Regions from separate parts of the Actinoallomurus oryzae genome, predicted to be linked through region 1. Evidence: riboswitches for the same ligand, from Rfam matches in the RefSeq annotation. Region 1 holds a riboswitch; each other region holds the start of a gene.
The links. Region 1 has a riboswitch for cobalamin ahead of nicT (Nickel transporter NicT). Riboswitches for the same ligand answer to the same signal wherever they lie in the genome.

Region 2: it holds a riboswitch for cobalamin, as region 1 does, so the genes downstream of both, ABEA10_RS35485 (magnesium chelatase subunit D family protein) here and nicT (Nickel transporter NicT) in region 1, are expected to answer to the same signal.
Region 3: it holds a riboswitch for cobalamin, as region 1 does, so the genes downstream of both, metE (5-methyltetrahydropteroyltriglutamate--homocysteine S-methyltransferase) here and nicT (Nickel transporter NicT) in region 1, are expected to answer to the same signal.
Region 4: it holds a riboswitch for cobalamin, as region 1 does, so the genes downstream of both, cobN (cobaltochelatase subunit CobN) here and nicT (Nickel transporter NicT) in region 1, are expected to answer to the same signal.

Annotation. Positions count from the first base shown of each region.
Region 1 is NZ_BAABHF010000016.1:185,384-190,607, forward strand. It holds gene ABEA10_RS11540 (MerR family transcriptional regulator) at 1-280, opposite strand, end outside; gene ABEA10_RS11545 (FAD-dependent monooxygenase) at 352-1,854, shown strand; cobalamin riboswitch at 1,925-2,092, shown strand; gene nicT (Nickel transporter NicT) at 2,119-3,207, shown strand; gene ABEA10_RS11555 (SCO4651 family lipoprotein) at 3,499-4,344, opposite strand; gene ABEA10_RS11560 (helix-turn-helix transcriptional regulator) at 4,964-5,224, opposite strand, start outside.
Region 2 is NZ_BAABHF010000045.1:72,910-78,133, forward strand. It holds gene ABEA10_RS35475 (cobyrinic acid a,c-diamide synthase CobB) at 1-489, opposite strand, end outside; gene cobO (cob(I)yrinic acid a,c-diamide adenosyltransferase) at 486-1,088, opposite strand; gene ABEA10_RS35485 (magnesium chelatase subunit D family protein) at 1,088-3,166, opposite strand; cobalamin riboswitch at 3,224-3,345, opposite strand; gene ABEA10_RS35490 (LLM class F420-dependent oxidoreductase) at 3,455-4,480, shown strand; gene ABEA10_RS35495 (GNAT family N-acetyltransferase) at 4,492-5,073, opposite strand; gene ABEA10_RS35500 (DUF6504 family protein) at 5,102-5,224, opposite strand, start outside.
Region 3 is NZ_BAABHF010000016.1:289,069-294,292, forward strand. It holds gene nhaA (Na+/H+ antiporter NhaA) at 94-1,344, shown strand; gene ABEA10_RS12010 (ArsR/SmtB family transcription factor) at 1,560-1,919, shown strand; gene ABEA10_RS12015 (GNAT family N-acetyltransferase) at 1,916-3,187, shown strand; gene ABEA10_RS12020 (hypothetical protein) at 3,229-3,513, opposite strand; cobalamin riboswitch at 3,610-3,830, shown strand; gene metE (5-methyltetrahydropteroyltriglutamate--homocysteine S-methyltransferase) at 3,958-5,224, shown strand, end outside.
Region 4 is NZ_BAABHF010000045.1:117,260-122,483, reverse strand. It holds gene ABEA10_RS35695 (AMP-binding protein) at 1-548, shown strand, start outside; gene ABEA10_RS35690 (VOC family protein) at 551-940, opposite strand; gene ABEA10_RS35685 (helix-turn-helix domain-containing protein) at 945-1,793, opposite strand; cobalamin riboswitch at 1,882-2,014, shown strand; gene cobN (cobaltochelatase subunit CobN) at 2,075-5,224, shown strand, end outside.

The DNA of each region.
Region 1 (5,224 bases):
TTGAGGCGATCAATACCTCTCGCCCCGAGGGCTCGCCCGAGTCCGGGGTCTCGGCGATCAGCGCGGCGGTGCCGGTCAGGCTGACCAGACCGCGGTGGTGCAGTCGCTGGATGAGCGCGAGGCGGCGCAACTCCGCCTGACCGTAGTGGCGCACGTTCCCCCGGCGCTCGGCCGCGGGGAGTAGGCCGAGGTCGTCGTAGTACCGCAGCGTCGATACCGGCACATCGAAGCATCGGGCGACCTGGCTGATCGAGTAGCGCTCGTCTTCCACCCCCGTCATCTTGCACTCAAGCCGACTTGAGCGTGCAGCGTTGTCGCCCATCGCCCCGAGAGACGTGATGGAGGTAGGCGATGAATATCGAGGAAGTGCCGGTGCTGGTGGTGGGCGGCGGGCCGGTCGGCCTGACGACGGGGATGTTCCTCGCCCACTGGGGCGTCCGGCCACTGGTCATCGAGAAGCGAGACGCGATATCCACGGTGCCGCGTGCGAGCACGAGCCTTCGCACCCTGGAGGTCTTCCGCTCCGTCGGCCTGGGACCGGTGCTGGAGCAGGTCGGCTGGGAGGGCGGCCCTCCCCTGCGGACGGTGTTCAAGGACCGTGGGCTCGGCGTCACCCTCCACGAAGGACGGCTGCCTGCGCCGTACGCCGAGCGGCTCAAGACCTGCAGCCCGGTGAACCCACGCCTCGTCCTGACCCACGACCAGGTTCAGCGCCTGGCGCTGGCGGAACTCCGGCGCCACGGCGGCGAGGTCCGGTTCGGCGTACGGCTGGTCGACCTCGCCGCCCATACCGATCACGTACGTGCACGGGTCGTCGATGTCGCCACGGGCCAGGAACGACAGGTCAGGGCCGCTTACCTCATCGGCGCCGACGGGGCCGGCAGCGACGTGCGCGCCAGGCTGGGGATCACCATGCCCGACCGCAGCGTCATCTCCCATCTGAACACCGCGTTCTTCCGCGCCGATCTCGGGCCCGTCCTGCGGGATTGGGGGACGCACATGTGCTTCGTGCGCAACGACGCGGTCTACGCCACGTTGATGTCGAAGAACGGCCTGGACCAGTGGTCCTCGCACATCATGGACTATCCGGGCAAGCCGGACGGTCTCGCCGACCTGACCGAGGCAAAGACGCTTGAACTGCTGTCAGCCGCGATCGGGGACGGAACGATCCCCATCGAACTGCACACCGTCAACGCGTGGGAGGCCGCCATCGGCATGGCCTCCTCCTTCCGGCAAGACCGCGTCTTCCTGGCCGGTGACGCCGCCCATGTACAAAGCTCGGCAGGCGGACTCGGCATGAACACCGGAATCCAGGACGGGCACAACCTCGCCTGGAAGCTCGCCGCGGTCCTGCACGGGCCGTTCACCCCGGCGCTCCTGCGCACCTACGAACCCGAACGCCAGGCCGCCGCCCGGGCCTCCCTGTCTCTCTCCCGCCGAATGCATCAGGGCTACCAGTCGCTGGAAGGCGACCCGGACACTCTGTACGACAAAGCCGCCGTCGACTACCTGCGAGGCATGATGTTCTACGGCTATCCCCCACACGACGGCACCATCAATGTCCTGGACGACATCGTCCGGCCCGGCCACCGCTTCCCGCACCGCTGGACAAGCCCCGCCGGCCAGGTCTCCACGCTCGACCTGATCGGCTCGCACTGGACCCTCTTCACCCCAGCCGATCGCCGGCGATGGCGAACGGTGACCGGTTCAGCCGGCGTCGACCTGCCCGTCCACGTGCTTCCCACGATGGACGACACCGCCCTCGTCAGGCCCGACGGCTTCGTGGCCTGGCACGGCACCTCACGAAAGTCGCTCCTCGACGCTCTCCATGACCTGGGACTGAGGCACCAGTGACCGACACGCCCTGACGACTCTGCGCGGCGGGTGCATGATCAACCAGCCTTGCAGGCTTCGTGCTTCCGTCGTACGTTGTGAGCGCCGTGGTGTTCGGGAAGCCGGTGAAGGACCGGCGCGGCCCTCGCCACTGTGATCGGGTGCACTGTCCACGCATGCCACTGGGCCCGTTGGGCCTGGGAAGGCGGGCGGTGCGAGACCCGTCAGCCAGGAGACCGGCCACGGCACCGACGCAGTCGTCCACGAGGTGCTGGAAGGCGAACCATGACCTCCCGTCTGTCCACGGTCCTTTCCGCGTTGAGCAGACGGGACTGGCTCCGTCTCGCCGGGCTGCTCGGCGTCATCGCCGCGCTGCACGTCGTCGCCTGGGGCGTGCTGATTCTGCTGGTCGCGCCCCAGCATTACACGATCGGCACCAAGGTCTTCGGCGTCGGTCTGGGCGTCACCGCATACACCCTGGGCATGCGCCATGCCTTCGACGCGGATCACATCGCCGCGATCGACAACACCACCCGCAAACTGATGGCCGACGGCAAGCGCCCTGTGTCGGTCGGGTTCTGGTTCGCGCTCGGACACTCGAGCATCGTCATCGCGATGGCCGCGCTCATCACCCTGGGCACGCACATCGCCGGCACTCTCATGAACCAGGACTCTGAGACCCATCAGACACTCGGGCTGATCGGTACGAGCATCTCCGGCGGCTTCCTCTATCTGATCGCCTTCCTCAACCTGCTCGCCCTGATCGGCATCCTGGCGGTCTGGCGCACGATGCGCCGTGGCGAGTTCGACGAGCAGGCGCTGGAGGCACGGCTGGACCAGCGCGGTTTGTTCAACCGCTTCCTCGGCCGCCTCCTGCGCGCCATCGGCCACCCCGCCCAGATGTATCCGATCGGCCTGCTGTTCGGCCTCGGCTTCGACACCGCCACCGAGATCACCGTGCTCGTCCTGGCCGGCAGCGGCGCCGCCGGCGGCCTGCCCTGGTACGCCATCCTCATCCTGCCCGTGCTCTTCGCCGCCGGAATGAGCCTGTTCGACACTCTCGACGGCACCTTCATGAACTTCGCCTACCACTGGGCCTTCGCCAACCCGGTCCGCAAGGTCTACTACAACCTCACCATCACCGGCCTGTCGGTCGCCGTCGCGTTCGTCATCGGCACCATCGAAATCGTCGGCCTGCTCCACGACGACGCAGGCCTGGACAGCCCGGTGACCAACTGGGTCGCCGGGCTGAACCTGGACAACGTCGGCTTCATCATCGTCGGCCTGTTCGTCGCCGTCTGGGCCGCCGCGATCGCCTACTGGCGGCTGGCCAAGGTCGAGAACCGGTGGACCTCACGACCCGACGAGGGCTGACGCGTCGTTCATCGGTTTTCCGGGATACGGCGGCTGACATCGGCGGCGTAGGTCATCCAGTCGCCGGAGGATGCGCGTTGCCGTTGGACTGCGAATTTGATGTGGATGCCGAGCATGCGGGCGAGGATGGCGGCGGGGACCTCGGTGGCGAGTTGGAAGAGGCGGTGGAACGGGTGGGGCCGGGCTGGATGCCGATCTGGTGGAGGCGTTCGGCGAGGCGGTAGAGGCTGATCGGCCGGCCGGGGCGGCCCCACGGGTCATCCTTCCCGCGGGCGCCGCTCGGGCTGAGCGTCAGATCGGGATGTTCTTCGTGGCAGGGCCGGGGAGGTTCTTCAGGTCGTTCGAGGGCGGCGTGGTGATCGAGACCGGGGTGTCGAAGGTGGAGTAGTTCATGGTCGCGTTGATCCGGTGCTTCGCCCCGCGTTTGCCGACCATGTTGACCTTGCGGACCAGTTGGTGGTCGTCGATCCAGACTTCGAAGTACGGGGTGGTGCCGAACGGTCCGTAGACCGCCTGTGCCTCGGTACGTTCGGTGGGGTCCAGCTTGGCCAGCGCCTCGCTGAGGGCGAACGTTCCCTGGTAGCGGGTGGTGGCGGTCCCGCCCGTCGTCTCCCGGCCGACCAGGTGCACGTCCTTGGACGCGGTGAACATCCTGGCGTGCAGCAGCGGGTCCGGCTGGTGGATCTGGGCCAGCAGGGCCACGACGTAGGTGTCGGTCGGCTTCAGCCCGCTGAGCGGGATGCCGATCCAGGATTTGTGGATGACCTCGAGCAACTTCCGGTTCTTGATGTACAACTTGTCCCCGAGCAGGAGCTGGGTCGAGTCCGAGGTGGCGTTCCCCTCCTCGTCAAAGAAGGGGACGGCGTACTTCAGGGCCTGGTCCTTCGACCGGCTCGTGATCTCGCCGAACAGGTGTTTCCTGGTGCTGCCCACGACGGTGGAGACGGAGACCGAGGCCTGGTAGGTCTGCACGGAGCGGAGCCGTTTCGCCGCCTGGTCCAGCGCCTCAGCCGCCGTCACGGGCGAACCCTCGACGCGGCTGGTCTTCTTCCCGCTTCCGCTCGCCGAGCATCCCATCAGCGATACGACCAGCGCGAGCCCGGCGGCACCGGCCATGTATCGACCGGCCATCGTCATCACAGCGCGTTCCTCCGATTCACGGCCACGACGTCGTGGCCACTATCAGGACGCACTGCGATGCCGATCCGGTTACCCGCCGGGAGCCTGCGCGTGTTCCCTGACACGCGACCGTCCGCTCCGTGCGCTGTGCCCGGTCGCGCCGGCCGAACCTACAGCGGCTACGTCGCTCGCACGATGGAGACCATCGGTGGCCCGGGTGTCGGCGGCCGATGCTGATTCCTCGCTCGTCGCCTCTTTGGCGGGGCTATCCGGGCCTGTGAGCGTCAGGCCTCCGCCTTCGCTTCGGCCGGCCACTTGTCGCGTGCACTGAGCAGCAGCGCGCCGAAGCTGTCGTTGGGCAACAGGTCGCCGCCGCGTTCGCAACGTGCCCGCGTTGGTCGGCATCTCGGCCCAGCCGTCGCTGACCAACAGGAAGTTGCGGTAGCTGGGCGGCAGCGGGACGCCGAGTCGCTGTCTCGGCGGCGCGGACCGCGTCCTCGCCCGCAGGCTGTGTGCCGGGCCGTTCGGTGCCCGGAACACTTTCCTTGCAGTCGGCAGGACCCTCAGCAATTCCTGTCGTTGCAGGTCAAGGACACTTTTTGTATTTCTGATCAATCCCTCTCATGAACGCGTGAGGTCAGCGGGGCGGGCGGATCGGTTCCGTGGGTGAGGTCTGCGGTGCCGACCAACTGGCGAGGAGTTTGAGGCGGTCCTCCGAGGGGGTGCCCGGCTCGGAGGTGTAGATGATCAGGTCGTGTACGGCCCGTTGAGGCAGGGGCAGGTTCAGGGAGCGGAAGGTCATCTCCAGCCGGCCGACTTCGGGATGGTTCAGCCGCTTGACGCCTTCGTGATGGATTCGGACATCGTGACTGGCCCACATGGTGCGGAAGTCGGGGCT
Region 2 (5,224 bases), on a different contig from region 1:
GCGGCAGATCTCCTCGTGCCGGTCCGAGCCGACCCGGTTGAGGATCACGCCGCCGATCCGCACGCCGGGGTCGTAGGTCACGAAGCCGTGCACGAGGGCCGCGACCGACCGGCCGGCGGAGGCGGCGTCCACGACCAGCACCACCGGGGCGCCGAGCAGCTTGGCGACGTGGGCGGTCGAGGCGAACTCCCCCGCACCTGCCGCGCCGTCGTACAGGCCCATCACGCCCTCGACGACGGCGATGTCCGCGTCGCGCGCGCCGTGCAGGAACAGCGGCTCGACGAGGTCCTCGGCGGTCAGCCACGGGTCGAGGTTGCGGCCCGGCCGCCCGGCGGCGAGCGCGTGGTACCCCGGATCGATGTAGTCCGGCCCCACCTTGTGCGGCGAGACGTCGAGGCCCTGCGCGGCCAGCGCGGCGATCAGCCCGGTGGCGACGGTCGTCTTGCCGCTCCCGGACGTGGGGGCGGCGACCACGAGCCGCGGGATCACCACTCGATGCCCTTCTGGCCCTTCTGCCCGGCGTCCATGGGGTGCTTGACCTTGCCCATCTCGGTGACCAGGTCGGCGATCTCCAGGAGCCGGGGGTCGGCGTCGCGGCCGGTGACGATGACGTGCTGGTGGCCGGGGCGCGCCGCCAGCGTGGCGACCACGTCGTCCACGTCCACCCAGCCCCACTTCATCGGGTAGGTGAACTCGTCCAGGACGTAGAGCTTGTAGGTCTCGGCGGCGAGGTCGCGCTTGATCTGCTCCCAGCCCTCGCGGGCGTCCGCGGCGTGGTCGTCCTCCGTGCCGGGCCGCTGGATCCACGACCAGCCCTCGCCCATCTTGTGCCAGGCGACCGTCCCGCCCTCGCCGGACGCGCCGAGCACGCGCAGCGCGCGCTCCTCGCCGATGCGCCACTTGGCGGACTTGACGAACTGGAACACCCCGATCGGCCAGCCCTGGTTCCAGCCGCGCAGCGCCAGCCCGAAGGCGGCGGTCGACTTGCCCTTGCCCTGGCCGGTATGGACGATCACGAGCGGGCGGTTGCGCCGCTGCCGCGTGGTCAGCCCGTCGTCCGGCACGCTCTCCGGCTTGCCTTGTGGCATCAGGCGACCCTCCGATCGCGTACGACGCCGGCCAGGCCGTCGGCGGGCAGGTCCTCCAGGCGGACGAGTTCGGCGCCGAGGCGTTCGGCGAGGCGGGCCGCGAGGCCGAGGCGCACCGGGCCGCTCTCGCAGTCGACCACCACCGAGGCGGCATCCCGCAGCAGGGCGGCGGCGCGCAGCGCGTCGTCGACCGAGCCGTGCGTCGCGCGGCCGTCGGTGACGATGACGACGAGCGGGCGCCGTGCCGGGTCGCGCAGGTGCTCGGCGCGCAGCACGCCGGCGGCCCGCAGCAGCCCGGCGGCGAGCGGCGTACGGCCTCCCGTCGGCAGGTCCTCCAAGCGGCGCGCGCCGGCCTCGACCGAGGAGGTCGGCGGCAGCGCCGTCTCGGCGTCGCGACCCCGGAAGGTGACCAGGCCGACCTTGTCGCGCCGCTGGTAGGCATCGAGGAGCAGGCTGAGCACGGCGCCCTTGACCGCGCGCATGCGCCGCCGGGCCGCCATCGAGCCGCTGGCGTCGACGACGAACAGCACGAGGTTGCCCTCACGGCCCTCGCGGACCGGTTCGCGGATGTCGTCGGCGCGAATCACCAGGCCCGGTCCGCTGCGTCCGCGCGACCGCTGATGGGGCGCGGCGGCGAAGAGGGTGCCGGCGAGGTGCACGGTGCGAAAGCCCGGCCGGGCGCCGGTCGTACGGCCGTACGGGGTGCGCGAGCGGGAGCGGCGGCCGGGCGCGCCCTCGCCGATGCCCGGCACGACGAACAGCCGCGGCCGGTAGGCGGCGTCGGCCGGGGAGGTCTTCAGCCGGTCGGCGCCGGACGCCGCGTTGCCCGACAGCGCCTGGCCGATGTCGACCAGGGCCCCCTCGGCCGGCAGGTCCACCGCGTCGGGCAGGGGCGTGCCGGAACCCGGGCCGTCGGGATCGGTGTCCGGGTCGGGTTCGGGCTCGGGCTCGGGGTCCTCGGTGGTGATCTCCGAGCCGTCCTCCTCGGCCGGCGGCCGAGGCTCGGGGACCGGCGGCGAGGGAGGCTTCGGCCGGCTGGAGCCGGGCCGTGGGTCCTCCTCGGTGTCGTAGTCGCCGGTGCGGTCCAGCACGTCGTCGAGCCGGTCCTCGTCCAGGCCGGGCGCGTCGAAGGGGTCACGGCGCCGCCGGTGCGGCAGCGCGAGGCGCGCGGCGAGGCGTACGTCGGCGGGCGTGACGGCGCCGCGGTCGTGCCAGGCGGCCAGCGCGATCGCGGCGCGGGCCATCACCAGGTCGGCCCGGAGCCCGTCGACCTCGAACTCCGCGCAGACCGCGGTGATCTGCCGCAGCGCGCCGTCGGACAGCACGACCTCGGGGAGACGGTCGCGGGCGGCCCGGATGTGCCAGGCCAGCTCGGCGTCGGCGCGCGCCCAGTCGGCCGTGAACCCGGCCGGGTCGGCCTCGTAGGCGAGGCGCCGGCGTACGACCTCGGCGCGCTCGTCGGGGTCACGCGTGGCGGCGACCTCGGCGGTCAGCCCGAACCGGTCGAGCAGCTGCGGGCGCAGCTCGCCCTCCTCGGGGTTCATGGTGCCGACGAGCAGGAACCGGGAGGCGTGCCGCACCGAGACGCCCTCGCGCTCGACGTAGGACTGCCCCATCGCCGCGGCGTCCAGCAGCAGGTCCACCAGGTGGTCGTGGAGGAGGTTCACCTCGTCGACGTAGAGCACGCCCCGGTGCGCGGCGGCGAGCAGGCCGGGCTGGTAGGCGCGCACCCCCTCGGTGAGCGCCCGCTCGATGTCCAGCGAGCCGACGAGGCGGTCCTCCGACGCGCCGACCGGGAGCTCGACGAGCCGGGCGGGGCGCTCCTGCCGTTCCGCGTCGTCGTGCGGGCCGTCGGGGCACTCGGGGTCGGGCGCGTCCGGGTCGCAGGAGAACCGGCAGCCCGCCACGGCGGAGATGGCCGGCAGCAGCCCGGCGAGCGCACGGACGATGGTCGACTTCGCGGTGCCCTTCTCGCCGCGTACGAGGACGCCGCCGACCGACGGCGACACCGCGTTGATCAGCAGGGCGAGCTTGAGGTCCTCGAGCCCCGCCACGGCGGAGAACGGGTAGGTGTTCACCCGGTGTTCGTCCTTCCTCGGGTTGCGCGCCCGTAGGTGGCCTGCAGGTGGCGGCCGGAGTCTCCTGGCTCCCGGATCGTCACCCGCCCTCGGCCTTCCGGCTTACGCCGTGGCCGTCGGTGAGGGCGAACTCCCCGGTCACAGTTGCGCGACAGCCCCGGAGTCTCACCGGGTTCCTCCGCGTACCGCCGACGCACAGCATCGCACACAGCCGATCCGTCCTCGACAGGTGTGTGCCGGTCTGTTCCTGTTTGAATGGAACACGTTCTACTTCTTCCGGAGGTGCGCATGAGGCTCGGCATCAACCTCGGCTACTGGCAGCGGGACCCCGTGGACGACACCGAAACCGTGCTCGCCGCCGAGCGCCTGGGCTATGACCAGGTCTTCACCGCGGAGGCGTACGGATCGGACGCCTTCACCACGCTGACCTGGTACGGCGCGCGCACCTCGCGGATCGGCCTGGGCACGGCGGTGACGCAGATGTCGGCACGCACCCCGGCCGCCACCGCCATGCACGCGCTGACCCTCGACGCGCTGTCCGGCGGACGGCTCACGCTCGGGCTCGGCGCGTCCGGGCCGCAGGTGGTGGAGGGCTGGTACGGCGTGCCGTTCGCCCGTCCGCTCGCTCGCACCCGCGAGTACGTCCAGATCCTGCGCGACGTGTGGCGACGCGCCGACCCGGTGACCAGTCCCGGCCCGCACTACCCGCTGCCGCTGCGGTCGTACGGGGTGGGCGACGGGGTGACGGGCCTGGGCAAACCGCTGAAGTCGATCGCGCACCCGGTCCGCCCGGACATCCCGGTCTACCTCGGCGCGGAGGGCCCGAAGAACGTCGCGCTATCGACCGAGATCGCCCAGGGCTGGCTGCCGCTGTTCGTCGACCCGGAGCGCATCGAACCGGTCTTCGGCGCGTCACTGCGCGACCGCCCGGACGGCTTCGAGATCGCCGCGACCGTCACCACGATCGTCACCGACGACCTGACGGCCGCGCTGGAGGTGGCCAAGATCCCGCTGGCGTTCTACATCGGCGGCATGGGCGCCCGCGACCGCAACTTCCACCTGGACCTGATCGGCCGGCTGGGGTACGCCGAGGAGGCCGCGCGGGTGCAGGACCTGTTCCTCGCGGGCCGCCGGGACGAGGCGGTCAAGGCCGTCCCGGACGCCCTGGCCGACGCCATCTCCCTGCTCGGCCCCCTGGGCCGCATCCGCGAACGGCTGGAGCTGTGGCTGGACTCCCCCGTGACCACCCTGCTGATCGCCGGCGTGAAGGACGAACCGACCCTCAAGGCGATCCGCGCCATGGTACCCGCGTAAGCGCCGGCGCCCTATCCAGAACGAGCGGGCCGTTCTCCCGGCTTGTCAGCACCCCGACCTTCGTCACCCACCGTTGTGGGACGTAGCGTCGAGTAGAGGATCTGGTCGTGCCAGTGTCCGGCGCGCCACTGGGCCTGGCGGAGGACGCCCTCGCGTTCGAAGCCCGCCTTCTCCAGGGCCCGCTGCTCGGCGAGGTTGCCGCTGTCGGTGAAGGCCTGGATCCGCTGGGCACGCGTGTGGTCGAACAGGTAGGCCACCAGGAGCCGTTGCGCCTCCGTGCCGATCCCCCGGCCCTGACGGCTCGGCCGCAGCCCGATCGCGACGGTCCAGCACCACGACGTCTCCGGACGCCCCCACGAACTCTTGAACCACTCGACCCGGCCCGCGACGTCGCCGCCCTCTTCACAGACCGTGAGAGTGCCGCCGTCCGGCGTGAGCAGGCCCGTCTCGGCGAAGCGGCGCCGCAGGTCGACGGGGCTGCGGTACCCGAACCACTGATGGACGCCGGTCCCCTCGGGACCTGAGAACTCGGCCTCGAAGAGCTCGAGGTCCGCCTGCGTGACGGGCCGCAGGACCACCCGCGCATTGATCACGCGTGAACACTACGAGACGCCGGCGGGTTCAGTCCCAGGCGCGGGAGAGCATCCAGGTGTCGCTCGCCTCGTCGTAGCGGAGCTCGTACACGCCGATCTCGTGGTCCGGGGTGGCCTCCACCTGCCAGAACTCCCGGGCGGCCGGCTCCTC
Region 3 (5,224 bases), 100 kb from region 1:
AGGTATCTGGCTTACGGCGATCGGTCACGGCGGCCGGCGGGGCCTTCGTCTCGGTGTCGTTGATCTTCCACGCCCTCGCTTGGAGTGCCGCTGATGTCTGCCTTGGCGCGGTTGACCGCGCTGGCCTGGTCGTCTGCCCGAGCCACCGCTGTGCGGATCGGCGCGGTGGTGCGGTCGGAAGTGGTCAGCGGGTCGTTGCTGATCGCCGCCGCGGTGGTGGCGTTGGTGTGGGCGAACTCGCCGTTGGCACCCGTCTATGAGCGGATGCGGTCCTACACCATCGGTCCGTACGCGCTGCATCTGCATCTGCCGGTCCAAACGTGGGCGGCCGATGGGCTGCTGGCGGTGTTCTTCTTCATCGTCGGCAACGAGCTCAAGCAGGAACTGGTGCACGGTGAGCTGCGCGACCCGCGCCGTGCGGTGTTGCCGATCGTGGCGGCACTGGGCGGGGTCGCGGTCCCGGCCGGGGTGTTCGCGGCCCTCAACGCCCGTACCGGTGGGGAGGCGGGTGGCGGGTGGGGGATCCCGATAGCCACCGACATCGCTTTCGCGGTCGCGGTGCTGGCGGTGATCGGCCGGCATCTGCCCGCCGCTCTGCGGACCTTCCTGCTGACGCTGGCCACCGTCGACGACATGTGCGCGGTGATCATCATTGCCGTCGTCTACACCAGCGGCCTGTCGCTGCCCGCCCTGACCGGCGCCGTGGCCGGTTCGGCGCTGTTCGCCTACCTGCAGCACGGCCGCGGCCGCCTGCTCACACGGGTGCGGGCCGCGGTTCCGGGCTGGGCGTTGTTCACCCCGTTGGCACTGGTGATCTGGGGTGCGACGCACGCCAGCGGCGTGCATCCCACGATCGCCGGGGTGGCGATGGGCCTGCTGATGCGCACCCGTACTCGCGCCGGTGAGACCATCAGCCCGTCCGAGCACGCCGAACACCTGCTCCGGCCGATCTCCTCCGCCCTCGCTCTGCCGGCCTTCGCGTTGCTGTCGGCCGGAGTGGCGTTGTCAGGGGCCGGCGGCTTCTGGGGCAGCACCATCGCCTGGGGCGTGCTGGCCGGGCTGGTGTGCGGCAAGGTAGTGGGGATCTTCGGGGCCTCCTGGCTGACCGCCCGCCTCACCAGCGCCCATCTCAACCCCGGGATCGGCTGGATCGACATCGTCGGCATCGGCCTGCTGGGCGGGATCGGTTTCACCGTCTCCCTGCTGATCACCGAGCTGTCCTACACCACGCCCGCCCACCAGACCATCGCCAAAGGCGCCGTCCTGCTGGCCTCGGCCATCGCCTCCCTGCTGGCCGCGCTGCTCCTGGGTGCCCGCAGCCGTCACTACCGCCGCCAACACTGACCCGGCCGATGCCGAGGGGGTGATGGAGCCTTCCAGGCCGGCCACGCGCAGGATACGTGTGGGCTGGCATCGCAACGCAGCCCGTCCTCGGCGAGGCCTGTGCGGCGTCGGCCGCGACGCCGCCCCGCAGCGCCACCCGCGACCGGGCTCGCTCGCGAATCGTGGCGGTGTGACCTCTTCCCTCTCCAAACTTCATCGCCTATCGTCGATTAACGATGAATGACGAGAGCGGACCTCTCGACCGGTCGACGGCGGTCGAGTACGCGTCCTGGTTCAAGGCCCTGGCCGATGCCACCCGGATCCAGATCGTCTCCTTGCTGGCCCGCCGCGGTGAGCCGATGGCGGTCGGGCAGATCGTCCAGGCCGTCGACGTCGGCCAATCGACCGTCTCGGCGCACTTGAAGGTACTGGCCGACGTGCGGTTCGTGCTGGTCGAGCAACGAGGGACCGCCCGGTACTACCGGATCAACGAGACCTGCGTGCGCTGCTTCCCGACCGCCGCCGACGTGGTCATGGGCCGCCCCGTCCCCACCCAGCCCGACGCCGCCGCTTGTGAGACAGGGGGAACCCGATGACCGAGCACCTCTCCGGCCGCAGCCTCGAGGATGCACGTGAGGCGATCGTGGATCGCTACTCCGGGCTGGCCCGCCAGGCCCTGGCCGGGCAGGCCCCCGCCGACTCGTGCACGACGAGCGAGCGCGAAGAGGAAGGCTGTTTCGGCGCTGCCCGCTATGGCGCCGATGAGGCGGTTCCGGAGGCGGCGCTGCGGGCCAGTCTGGGCTGCGGCGACCCCACCGCCGTCGCCGGCATCGCCTCCGGCGAGACCATCCTCGACCTCGGCTCGGGCGGCGGGCTCGACGTCATCCTGTCGGCCCGGCGCACCGGCACGGCGGGCAAGGCTTACGGCCTGGACGCCAGCCCCGACATGCTCACACTCGCGGCCGCCAACGCGGCCGAGGCCGGGATCGGCAACGTCGAGTTCCTCCGTGGCCACATCGAGGACATCCCCCTGCCGGACGCGCACGTCGACGTGGTCATCTCCAACTGTGTCATCAACCTGTCCACCGACAAACCCCGCGTGCTCGCCGAGGCCTTCCGCGTCCTGCGCCCCGGCGGCCGCCTCGGCGTCACCGACGTCATCGCCGCCCACGACCTCGACCCGGCCGAACGCACCACGGCCGAACAGGCCGTCGGCTGCGCCGCCGGAACCCTCACCCTCAGCGAGTACCGCCACCGGCTGCTCGCCGCCGGGTTCACCACCGCGACCATTACGCCCACCCACCAGGTCGCCCCTGGTCTGCACTCAGCGATCGTTCAAGCGGGTAAGCCCGCGGCCCCGGACGGCATCGTGATCCGGCCCATGCGGCCCGGCGACGCCGAAGACGTCCTGGCGATCTACCAGGCCGGGCTCGACGGCGGCAACGCCAGCTTCGAGACCACGACCCCCACCTGGGAAGCATTCGACGCCGCCAAGCTGCCGCTGCACCGCCACGTGGCCACCGACACCGGCACCGGCCAGGTCCTCGGCTGGATCGCCGCCACGGCGGTCTCCGACCGCTGTGTCTACGCCGGCGTCGTCGAACACTCCGTGTACGTCCACCCCGGGCACCACCGCCGCGGCATCGCCGCCGCCCTTCTCCGAGCTCTGATCGACTCCACCCAGACCGCCGGGATCTGGACCATCCAATCGGGCATCTTCCCCGACAACACCGCCAGCCTCCGCCTCCACGCCGGCGCCGGATTCCGCACCGTCGGAACCCGCCGACGCATCGGCCGCCACCACGGACGATGGCGCGACGTAGTCCTCATCGAACGTCGCAGCCCCACTGTGGAGCCGGGCTGAGAGGCGACGAGGGTCTCTCCGCCTCACGGCGCTCGGCGCTTCTAGCGGAGGGCCGCGATGAGGACGTCGCTCGGTGAGCACCAGATCTCGCGGGTCTCGGTGAATCGTTGTTCGCGCAGAGTGTCGAGGTGCCACTCGCCGCTGCCGGACGATCCACCGTCCCAGCGGTCATCGAACCGGCGCACGACCTGCCCGCCGACGGCTCTGGAACGCCTCAGGCCGATGCCCGACAGCCAGGCCCGCGCCATGCCGCCCCTGCGCGGCGTGCCCGAATCCGTCCCCCCGGCCGAGCACGAGCTCAGCAGAACGGCCGCTCCGGCCTGCACGAACTGTCTGTGAGCGCGGCACCGACCCGGCGGTCGCCGGTCGCGCCGGTAAGAGTGGGGCATCCCCCGTGCCGGTCGCGTCCGGGTCCCATCCCGTAGGCTGTGTCGCGCAGCTGGTTCGCCCTGCCCGCCAGGCAGACGCGTCGTAAGAGGGAACCCGGTGTGAGTCCGGGACTGCCCCGCAGCGGTGAGCGGAAACGACCGCCGTCACCACGCACTGGGCCCGACGTACGGGTCCGGGAAGCGACGGCCAGTAGGTGCCTGCCCCGGCAGGCGTGTCCGCGAGTCCGAAGACCTGCCACTGCCCGTACGCGCGACCCGCGCGTACGGAGAGCTCGGTGACCTCGAGGGCGGGTCGGCGGACATTCCAGGTAGCTCCTGGTGTGCTCCTTCGCGTCCTCGGCCCCGGACTCATCCGCAGAGGTGCTCGCGAAGGAGAGTGCTGTGACGACAACGTCCGCCACCGTGTACGGCTACCCCCGGCAAGGTCCTGACCGGGAGCTGAAGCGCGCCATCGAGGGCTACTGGAAGGGCCGCCTCGGCGCCGAGGCCCTCCACACCACCGCGGCCGACCTGCGCCGCGCCACGTGGCAGCGGCTCGCCGCCGCCGGCATCGACGAGGTCCCCACCGGCGACTTCTCCTACTACGACCACATGCTCGACACCAGCGTCATGGTCGGCGCCATCCCCGAACGCCACCGCGCCGCGGTCGGGGCCGACGCCCTGGACGGCTACTTCGCGATGGCCCGCGGCACCCAGGAGGCGGCGCCGCTGGAGATGACCAAGTGGTTCGACACCAACTACCACTACCTCGTCCCCGAGCTCGGCCCCGAAACGGTCTTCCGCGCGAACTCGGCCAAGCAGGTCGCCGAGCTGACCGAGGCCCGCGCGCTCGGCCTCGCCGTACGGCCGGTGCTGGTCGGACCGGTCACGTACCTGCTGCTGGCCAAGCCCGCCCCCGGGGTCGCCGCCGACTTCGAGCCGCTGACGCTGCTGGACCGGCTGCTGCCCGTCTACGCCGAGGTGCTGGCCGACCTGCGCGCCGCCGGCGCCACGTGGGTGCAGCTCGACGAACCCGCGCTCGTGCAGGACCGTACGCCCGCGGAGCTGGAGGCCGTCGCGCGCGCGTACCGCGAGCTGGGCGAGCGGTCCGACCGGCCCGAACTGCTGGTCGCCTCCTACTTCGGCCGGCTCGGCGAAGCGCTGCCCGTCCTGGCCGAGGCACCGGTCGAGGGGCTCGCGCTCGACCTCACCGGGCCCGCCGCCGCCAACCTCGACGGAATCGCCGCCGCGGGCGGCCTGCTCGGCAAGCGCCTCGTCGCCGGCGTCGTCGACGGCCGCAATATCTGGATCAACGACCTGGCCAAGTCCCTGTCCGTCCTCGGTACGCTCCTCGGCCTGGCCGACCGGGTCGACGTCGCGGCGTCCTGCTCGCTGCTGCACGTTCCGCTCGACGTGAGCCTGGAGCACGGCATCGACCCACGGATCCGCGACTGGCTCGCCTTCGCCCGTCAGAAGACCGCCGAGATCGCCACACTCGCCCGCGGGCTGTCGCATGGCACGGAGGCCATCGCCGGCGAACTCGCCGCCAACCGCACCCGCCTGGCCGCCCGTGCCTCCTCACCGCTCACCCGCGACCCGGCCGTACGCGCCCGAGCCGCCGCCGTCACCGGCGACGACACGCGCCGCGCCCGGCCGTACGGCGAACGCG
Region 4 (5,224 bases), on a different contig from region 1:
TGCTGGCCGATCCGGACGCCTCGGCGCTGCCCCCGGCGGCCTTCGCGGTCTGCATGCCCGGACGCCATCCTCATACGATCACGCCGGTCGAGCTGATCAGCGCGCTGCCCGCCGCGGCCTCCGCCGACCCGCACCCGGTGATCCCCGACGCGCCGGCGTACGGCCAGCACGCCGCGACGTACGCCCACCGCGACCCCGAAGAGTCCTACCTGGCGATGGAGCCGTTCGGGCTGCGCGAGAACGACGTGCTGTTCTCGGTGTCGAAGACCTACGACCCGGTCGGCCTGCGCAACACGATCTTCCTTCCGCTGTTCACCGGCTCGTGCGCGATCCTCGACTCACGGCAGCGCTCGATCCCCCTGGTCGCCGAGGGGGTGCGGCGGCACCGTGCCAGCGTGTTGCTGTCGACGTCGGCGTTCCTGGGCCGCCTCGCGGCGGAGCGGCCGCAGGGCGACTTCGCGCCGCTGCGGCTCGCGGTCTCCCAGGGGACGGCGCCACCACCGAGCCGCGTCGAGCAGTGGCTCGGCTGCCCGGTGGTGACGCCGTAGGGTCAGCTCCCCGACCCCGCGTAGGTGCCGAAGCTCCAGAAGACGCCCTCGGGGTCGCGCACGGTGAAACCGCGCCCGTACGACTCGTCGAGCGGCTCCCGTACGACCGTGGCACCGGCCGCGCACGCCCGCTTGAACAGGCCGTCCACGTCATCGGTCACGACGTAGACCGATCCGGTGCCGGCCGGCAGACCGGCGATGGAGCTGTCCTCGCGGGAGGAGCTGCCGAGCATGACGCCGCCGCCGAGCGGCCAGCGGAGTTCGGCGTGGTCGACGCGGTCGCCGTTCTCATAGACGGCGACGCGTTCGAAGCCGAAGGCGTCGACCAGGAACCGGATGGCGGCGTGGGCGTCGGAGTAGCGGAACGACGGCCAGATCATGGTTTCGCTCATGGCCCTATCGTCCGCCGGGGTCCTCGCCTCCGTCTTGGATGAATGGGAGGTCCTCGCCGGTCAGCCACGCCGAGGGCGGGCAGCCGCAGAGCTCGTTCCACTCGCGCGCCAGGTGCGCCTGGTCATAGAAGCCGCACACGGCCGCGACCTCGGCGAGCGCCGGCCGGTCCGGCCGCGACAGCAGCCGCTTGGACCGCTGGAACCGTACGACGCGTGCCGTCTCCTTCGGCGTCAGGCCGTACTCGGCGGTGAACCGCGCGGCCAGGTGCCGCCGGCTCCAGCCGACCTCGGCGGCGATGTCCGCGACGCGCGCCCGGCCGCCGCTCCGTGTGATCAGCCGCCAGGCGTGGCGCAGCTCGTCCGGAGGCGCGCCCGGCCGGTCGGCGTCGTGGGACAGCACGTCGTCCAGGACGGCGAACCGTGCGGGCCACGACGGCGCCTCGGCCAGGCGTTCGACCAGCGGGCCCGTCCGCGTCCGCAGCAGCCCGTCGAGCGGGACGACCGCCGACGCCAGCTCGCCGGCCGGCATCCCCAGCAGCGCCCTGGCCCCCTGAGGGGTGAGGTCGAGCTGGACGCCGTACTGGTCGCCGTCGTGCTCGATCAGCACCGGGCGCGTGTGCATCCCCCCGGCGAGCGCCGCGAAATCCGCCGCGTCCGAATGACGGCCGGGCTGCGTCGTACGGGTCGGCTTGCCGAGGCTGAGCACCACGGTGACGTACTGCGAGGGCAACCCCCGGTGTGTGCCCGCCGGCAGACCCTCGTAGCGATAGCCGGAGTAGCGGGCGACCAGCGGCGCGACGCGCGCCGGCGGTGTCACGTCGGCACGCTCCGCGGTGAGAGCCGAGCTGCTCATGTCCACCACCGTAACCGCGACGAACGGCACGTAGCGCCCCTGCCGCGGCGAATCTCCCTCTCGTAGACTGGCCGCGCGACGGCGAGGGAGGGAACCCGGTGGGAGTCCGGGACTGTCCCGCAACTGTGATCGGTGAGTGCACCCGCGCGTACGGTAGCCCGGCTTCACGGCGACCTGCTGGAAGGCCGCGGGTGTGCGGTGACCCGAGAGTCAGGAGACTTCCCGCCGTCGGCGATCGGCACCCGAGCCGGGGCGAGGACCCCCGAGGGAAGGACCCACACGTGCGTGTCTTGCTGCTGTCCACCGCCGACACCGAGTTGCTGTCGGCCCGCTCCGCCGGGTACCTCACCGGCAACCCCACCCGGCTCGCCCTCGCCGACCTCGACGCCCTCTGCGCGGACGCCGACGCCGTCGTCGTCCGGCTCCTGGGTGGCCTGAAGACCTGGCGCGAGGGCGTGGAGGACCTGCGGCGGCGCGGCCTGCCGCTGGTCGCGCTGGGCGGCGAGGCCACGCCCGACGCCGAGTTGATGGCGCTGTCCACCGTTCCCGCCGGCGTCGCGGCCGAGGCCCTCGACTACCTGCGTGAGGGCGGCGTCGGCAACCTGCGCGAACTGCGCCGCTTCCTCGCCGGGATGCTGTCGCCGGGCGACGAGGAGCCCTGGGCGCCGCCGCAGCGGATGCCCGAGTACGGCGTGCACGGCGAGCACGAGACGCGGGCGGACCGGCCCACGGTGGGGATCGTCTTCTACCGGGCGCACGAGCTGTCCGGCAACACGGCGTTCGTCGACACGCTCTGCGAGCGGATCGAGGGGGCGGGCGGCAACGCCCTGCCGGTGTTCTGCGGCTCGCTCCGCTCCGCCGACGAGGGCCTGCTCGAGCTGCTCGGCCGTGCCGACGCGATCGTGGTCACCGTGCTCGCGGCCGGGGCCTCCGCCGAAGATGGGTGGGATGCCGGAGCGCTGGCGGGCCTGGACGTCCCGGTCATCCAGGGGATGTGCCTGACGACCTCGCGGGAGGTGTGGGAGGCCTCCGACGCGGCATTGTCGCCGATGGACGCGGCCATGCAGGTGGCCATCCCCGAGTTCGACGGACGGCTGATCTCGGTGCCGTTCTCCTTCAAGGAGGAGGGGCCCGACGGCATCCCGGTGTACGTCGCCGACCCCGAGCGCGCCGGCCGCGTCGCCGGCATCGCCGTGCGCCACGCACGGCTGCGGCACACGCCACCCGCCGAACGGAAACTCGCGATCGTGCTCTCGTCGTACCCGACCAAGCACGCGCGTGTCGGCAACGCGGTCGGCCTGGACACCCCGGTCTCGGCGGTACGCCTGCTGACCGCGCTCAAGGAGGCCGGCTACCAGGTCGGCGACCACCCCGCCGACGGCGACGAGCTGATCCACTCGCTCATCGCGGCGGGCGGCCACGACGTGGAGTGGCTGACCGAGGAACAGCTCCGCGCCGCGTCCGCCCGGGTGCCGCTGGAGGACTACGAACGCTGGTTCGCCTCGCTCCCGGACTCGCTGCGCGAGGCCGTACGGGAGCACTGGGGCGAGCCGCCGGGCGAGCTCTACACCGTGCCGGGAGGTCGGTCGGGGCAGGTTGGTCGGGAAGAAGCAGGTGACGAGATCGTGCTCGCGTCACTGCGGTTCGGGAACGTGCTGCTGATGATCCAGCCGCCGCGCGGCTTCGGGGAGAATCCGGTGGCGATCTATCACGACCCCGACCTGCCGCCGTCGCACCACTACCTGGCCGCCTACCGCTGGCTGGACGCGACCTTCGGCGCCGACGCCGTCGTCCACCTCGGCAAGCACGGCACGCTCGAATGGCTGCCCGGCAAGGGCCTGGGCCTGTCCGCGGAGTGCGCGCCCGACGCCGTACTGGGCGACCTGCCGCTGGTCTACCCGTTCATCGTCAACGACCCGGGCGAGGGGACCCAGGCCAAGCGCCGTGGCCACGCCGTCGTCGTCGACCACATGGTGCCGCCGATGGCCCGCGCGGACACGTACGGCGACCTGGCCAAGCTCGAACAGCTCCTGGACGAGTACGCCACGGTGCAGGCGCTGGACCCGGCCAAGCTGCCCGTCGTGCGCGCGCAGATCTGGACCCTCGTCCAGGCGGCCCAGCTCCACCAGGACCTGCACGTGTCCGACGAGCCGGACGCCGACGCCTTCGACGACTTCGTCCTGCACGTGGACGGGTACCTGTGCGAGGTCAAGGACGTGCAGATCCGCGACGGCCTGCACATCCTGGGCGACGCACCGGACCCGGAGCAGCGGGTCAACCTCGTGCTCGCGGTGCTGCGGGCCGCCCAGGTGTGGACCGGCGGATCCGGCGCGCTGCCGGGACTGCGCGCGGCCGTCGCCGCCCGGTACGGGCTGGAGGAGAAGGCGCTGCTGGCCGAGCCGGGCGCCCCGGCGGACGCGGGCGGCCTCACGGAGATCGCCGACGGCCCGGCCCGTACCGCCTCGGACGTCGTCGACCTGCTCGAGGCGGTCGCGCGGCGGCTCGTGGTCGGCATGGAGACCCTCGGGTGGGACGCGTCCAAGGCGCCGGCGGTCTGCGCCGAGGTGCTCGGGTCGGCGGATCCGGACGTCGTACGGCTGCTGGAGTTCGCGGCGCGCGAGGTCGTCCCGCGGCTGGAGGCCACGTCCGGCGAGATCGACGCCGTCCTGCACGCGCTGGACGGCGGGTACGTCCCGGCCGGACCCTCGGGTTCGCCGACGCGCGGCCTGGTCAACGTGCTGCCGACCGGGCGCAACTTCTACTCCGTCGACCCGAAGGCGATCCCCTCCCGCAACTCCTGGGAGGTCGGCGTCTCCCTGGCCGACTCGCTGATCGCCCGTCACCTCGCCGACACGGGGGAGTACCCGCGCAGCGTCGGCCTGACGGTCTGGGGCACCTCGGCGATGCGCACCCAGGGCGACGACATCGCCGAGGTCCTCGCGCTGATCGGCGTTCGGCCGGTGTGGGACGAGGCCTCCCGGCGGGTCACCGGCGTCGAGGTGGTCCCGCGCGAGGAGCTCGGCCGCCCGCGCATCGACGTGACGCTGCGCATCTCCGGCTTCTTCCGCGACGCGTTCCCGCACGTCATCACCCTCGTCGACGACGCGATCGCGGCCGTGGCCGAGCTGGACGAACCCGACAACCACCTGCGGGCGCACGCGTTGGAGGACGCACGCGAGCACGGCGACTGGCGGCGCGCCACGAGCCGCATCTTCGGCTCCAAACCGGGCGCGTACGGCGCGGGCCTGCTGCCGCTGATCGACGCGCGCAACTGGCGCGACGACGGCGACCTGGCCGAGGTGTACGCCGTGTGGGGCGGCTACGCGTACGGGCGCGGACTCGACGGGCGCGAGGCGCGCGGCGACATGGAGGCGGCGTTCCGGCGCATCACGGTCGCCGCCAAGAACCAGGACACCCGCGAGCACGACATC